Regions from separate parts of the Streptomyces sp. NPDC002730 genome, predicted to be linked through region 2. Evidence: riboswitches for the same ligand, from Rfam matches in the RefSeq annotation. Region 2 holds a riboswitch; the other holds the start of a gene.

Region 1 (2,199 bases), on a different contig from region 2:
AGAGCGGTCGGGCCCAGCAGCGGCGCATTGTCGGGAGAGCCGGGGCGCAGCCCGGCGCGGGTCTCGGTGAGCGGCAGCTCGGTGATGCCGGGCACCAGCTCGTGCGCGTCGCGCAGCAGCTCGTACACCCCGCCCGCCGTCACCGTGGTGTCCCAGCCGAGCTCCTCGCTGGTCGCCCCGATGACCAGCTCGCCGTTCTCGCGCGGCACCAGATAGATGTCACTGCCGCGCACCACGGCCCGCACGGTCCGGGAGAGGAACGGCGCGTACGCACGCGGCACGGTCAGCCGCAGGACCTGGCCCTTTACCGGCCGTACCGGCGGCAGTGCATCCTCCGGTACGCCGCCGAGCCTGCCGCTCAGACTGCCGCACGCCAGCACCACCTGGTCCGCGGAGAGCTCACTGCCGTCCGTCAGTACGGCTCCGGCCGCCCGGTCCCGTACCACCGACAGCCGCTCCGCCCAGCCGCGGTGGAAGACCACCCCGGCCCGCTCGCAGGCCGCCACCAGCGCCGCGGCCAGCCGCCGCGGATCGACCTGGTGGTCGCCGTCCACCCGAAGGCCCCCACGCACGCCGGGCGCGAGCATCGGCTCCAGGCGCCGGCATTCGCGCCCCGTCAGCCACTCCGACTCCAGGCCGGACTGACGCTGCAGGGTGTGCAGTTCACGCAGGTGCGCGCGGTCGTCGGCGTCGAGCGCGACCGCGAGCGTGCCACAGGCGCGATAGCCGACGGACTGTCCGCTCGCCTCCTCCAGCTCGGCGACGAAGGCGGGATAGCGCCGCGCCGATTCCAGATTGAGGCCGAGCAGCGTCTGCTCGCCGTAGTGCAGTTCGGTGACGGCGGCGAGCATGCCCGCCGCGACCTGCGCAGCGCCGCCGCCGGGCTCCGGATCGGCGACCGCGACCCGCAGCCCTCGCTGCGCCGCACGCCAGGCCGTGACCAGGCCGATGATTCCGCCCCCGACAACGAGGACGTCTGAGGTACGCGACATGGGCGTCCAGCCCCTCCCTTCGCCGGCATGACCCGGATCAGGTTCGTACGGTCGGAGGCCGTCCAGCCTCCCTCTCAGCCCGGTGCGTCCGGGCTCCCGCGAGTGCCTTACGGTGGCCACCCTAACCCCAGGCCCCAACTCGCAGTAAGGGAGCAGCCACTGTGGCAAGGTCGCTCGACGGACTCGTGCTCTCCCCGGTCGCAGACCAGGCTCCGGGCCAGGTGGGGACCCGGACCCGGTTCACGTACCACGAGCAGGAAGGCCGGATCTGGGCCGAGTACGAGGGCGGCGATGTGCTCCGCGGCCACCTGGTGGGCACCAGGGAGGGCGACCGGCTCGACTTCCGTTATGTACAGCTGAAGGCGGACGGCGGGACCTCCTCGGGGCACTGTCTCTCCACCGTCGTCGAGCTCGAGGACGGGCGGCTGCGGCTGGAGGAGAGCTGGGAATGGGAGTCCCAGGAGGGCAGCGGGACGAGCGTCGTCGAACAGCTGCCTTCTTGACGGTCCGTCAGATGCGTAAGGTTGTCGGGTGAGCGAGCAGCAGACAGCACAGACGCAGCGGCGCGTGGTCGTCGTCGGCGCGGGAATGGCCGGAGTGCAGACCGCGGTGGCACTGCGCGAGCAGAGTTTCACCGGTCCGGTCACGCTGATCGGCGCCGAGCCCCATCAGCCGTACGACAGACCCCCGCTCTCCAAGGCGATCCTGCTCGGCAAGGCGGAGGGCTCGGCCTTCGACGTCGACTTCGAGGCACTCGGCATCGAGCTGCGGCTGGGCTGCGAGGTGACCGGAGTGCGCGCCGGGGCCCATGAGCTGGACACCGAGGCAGGTCCGGTCCCGTACGACGTCCTGGTCATCGCCAGCGGTGCGGAACCGATCACCCTGCCCGGCGCCGTGGGCGTACCCGGCGTCCATCTGCTGCGCACCCTCGACGACGCCGCGCGGCTGCGCCCCGTTCTCGCGCAGCAGCACGACATAGTGGTCGTCGGCGCGGGCTGGATCGGCGCGGAGTTCGCGACGGCCGCCCGTGAGGCTGGCTGCACGGTCACTGTCGTCGAGGCCGCCGGGCGCCCGCTGGCCGGAGCCCTGCCCGCCGAGGTCGCCGGCCCGATGGCCGATTGGTACGCGGAGTACGGCGTCGAACTGCTCACCCACGCGCGCGTGGCGGACATCGAGCCCGGCGCGGTGATCCTGGCCGACGGCCGGC
Region 2 (2,199 bases):
GCCATGGATCAGGCCGGTGCTGTCGTCGGTGTTGCCGGTCAGGCTCGCCCAGCCGATGAAGAGCGAACCGAGCAGTCCGATCAGCAGCAGCGAGATCAGCGTGCCGAGGACCGCGACCGACGTACGTGCGGTGAGTCCGTGGCACAGATAGAGAGCGATCAGCATGATGGCGCTCGCCCCGATCACCGCGACGATCAGAGGATTTGAGCCCTGCAGGATCGCGGGCAGGATGAACAGGGTCAGTACGGCGAACGAGGCGGCGAGCGCGATCAGCGCCATCACACCGCGCATCCGTCCCACCAGCACCACCGCGAGCGCGAAGATCCCGGCCAGCAGCACCATCGGGAACTTCCGGTCCACATCGGTCACGGAGTACTGAAGATCGCGGGGCGCATCGGGCGCGTACGCCACCACCACCCCCTGGCCCTTGCTCAACTGCCGTGGAGCGTCCGGCTGGACGATCTCGGTGAAGGTACGGCCCTTGTCCTTACCGCTGGTGACCTCGATCGTCGCCTTCGCGCAGCTGCCCCGCTGGGAATTGGCCGCCTCGCGCCCCTCGGGCGTGGAGGTGTCGCCGGTCGGCGGCACCTGCGCCGCATTCACGTCCTTGCAGTTGACCTTCTCGACCGTCACCACCTTGCCCTGCTCGGTCTGCCGGTCGAAGCCGACACCGCTGCGCTGATGGTCGGGAGCGCCGCCCGGCCAGAGCACGAACAACCCGACCAAAACCGCGGTGGAGAAGGGAATCAGCACCGCGGCGATGACCTTGCGAAGGTGCTTGGAGACAGGCGCGGCCGGCCCATGGCTGTGCGAATGGCCGTGTGCTTCGGGCTTCTGCTGCGAGGAGGTCACCGGCCGATCATCGCAACAACGGGAGGGGCCCACTGTTCAGCACGCCAGAAATGACGCTAGCGTGGTGGCACCTTTGCACACGCGGGAGCTCGGAGCACCGGGCTGAGAGGGCGCTGACCTTCGTACGAGTCGTGACGAATCGTACGGAAGCCGCTGCGTCGACCGCCGAACCTGTTACCGGGTAATGCCGGCGTAGGGAGTAGGTCTCATGACCGTTCAGGATGCACGCACGCCTGCCGCCGACCAGGCGGAGCGCAAGCCCGGCTGGCACAAGGGGTACGTCGAGGGTTCGCGCCCCGACCTCCGGGTGCCGGTCCGGCAAGTGCACCTCACCAATGGCAAGGACGTGACGCTGTACGACACGTCCGGCCCGTACACCGATCCCACCGTCGAGACCGACGTCCGCCGCGGCCTGCCGCCGCTGCGGGAGAACTGGATCATCGGCCGCGGCGACACGGAGGAGTATGCGGGCCGCCCGGTCCGCCCCGAGGACGACGGGATCAAGCACACCTCGCCGCGCGGGGGACTGCGCAACCTCGACGCCGTCTTCCCCGGCCGCCCGCGCCAGCCCCGCCGGGGCCGCGACGGCCAGGCGGTGACACAGCTCGCGTACGCACGCCGCGGTGAGATCACCCCGGAGATGGAGTACGTCGCGATCCGTGAGAACGTCTCCGCCGAGGTCGTCCGTGAAGAGATCGCGGCGGGCCGGGCCGTCCTGCCCGCCAACGTCAACCACCCCGAGATCGAGCCGATGATCATCGGCAAGCGATTCCTGGTGAAGGTCAACGCCAACATCGGCAACTCCGCGGTCACCTCCTCCATCGAGGAGGAGGTGGACAAGATGACCTGGGCCACCAAGTGGGGCGCGGACACGGTCATGGACCTTTCCACCGGCCGCAACATCCACACCACCCGCGAGTGGGTGCTGCGCAACTCCCCGGTCCCGATCGGCACCGTGCCGCTCTACCAGGCGCTCGAGAAGGTCGACGGCAAGGCCGAGGAGCTGACCTGGGAGGTCTACAAGGACACGGTCATCGAGCAGGCCGAGCAGGGCGTCGACTACATGACCGTCCACGCGGGCGTGCTGCTGCGGTACGTGCCGCTCACCGCCCGCCGCAAGACAGGCATCGTCTCCCGCGGTGGCTCGATCATGGCGGCCTGGTGTCTGGCGCACCACAAGGAATCGTTCCTGTACGAGAACTTCGAGGAGCTCTGCGAGATCCTCGCCTCCTACGACGTGACGTACTCCCTCGGCGACGGACTGCGCCCCGGCTCGATCGCGGACGCCAATGACGAGGCGCAGTTCGCGGAGCTGCGTACGCTCGGCGAGCTCAACACCATCGCCAA

Evidence for each region. Region 2 has a riboswitch for thiamine pyrophosphate ahead of thiC (phosphomethylpyrimidine synthase ThiC). Riboswitches for the same ligand answer to the same signal wherever they lie in the genome.
Region 1: it holds a riboswitch for thiamine pyrophosphate, as region 2 does, so the genes downstream of both, thiO (glycine oxidase ThiO) here and thiC (phosphomethylpyrimidine synthase ThiC) in region 2, are expected to answer to the same signal.

What each region holds. Positions count from the first base shown of each region.
Region 1 is NZ_JBIAQG010000006.1:418,885-421,083, reverse strand. Features, by position in the region: gene thiO (glycine oxidase ThiO) at 1-992, opposite strand, end outside; TPP riboswitch at 990-1,102, opposite strand; gene ACFYXH_RS18160 (hypothetical protein) at 1,154-1,495, shown strand; gene ACFYXH_RS18155 (NAD(P)/FAD-dependent oxidoreductase) at 1,524-2,199, shown strand, end outside.
Region 2 is NZ_JBIAQG010000005.1:351,493-353,691, forward strand. Features, by position in the region: gene ACFYXH_RS15285 (YibE/F family protein) at 1-852, opposite strand, end outside; TPP riboswitch at 924-1,068, shown strand; gene thiC (phosphomethylpyrimidine synthase ThiC) at 1,061-2,199, shown strand, end outside.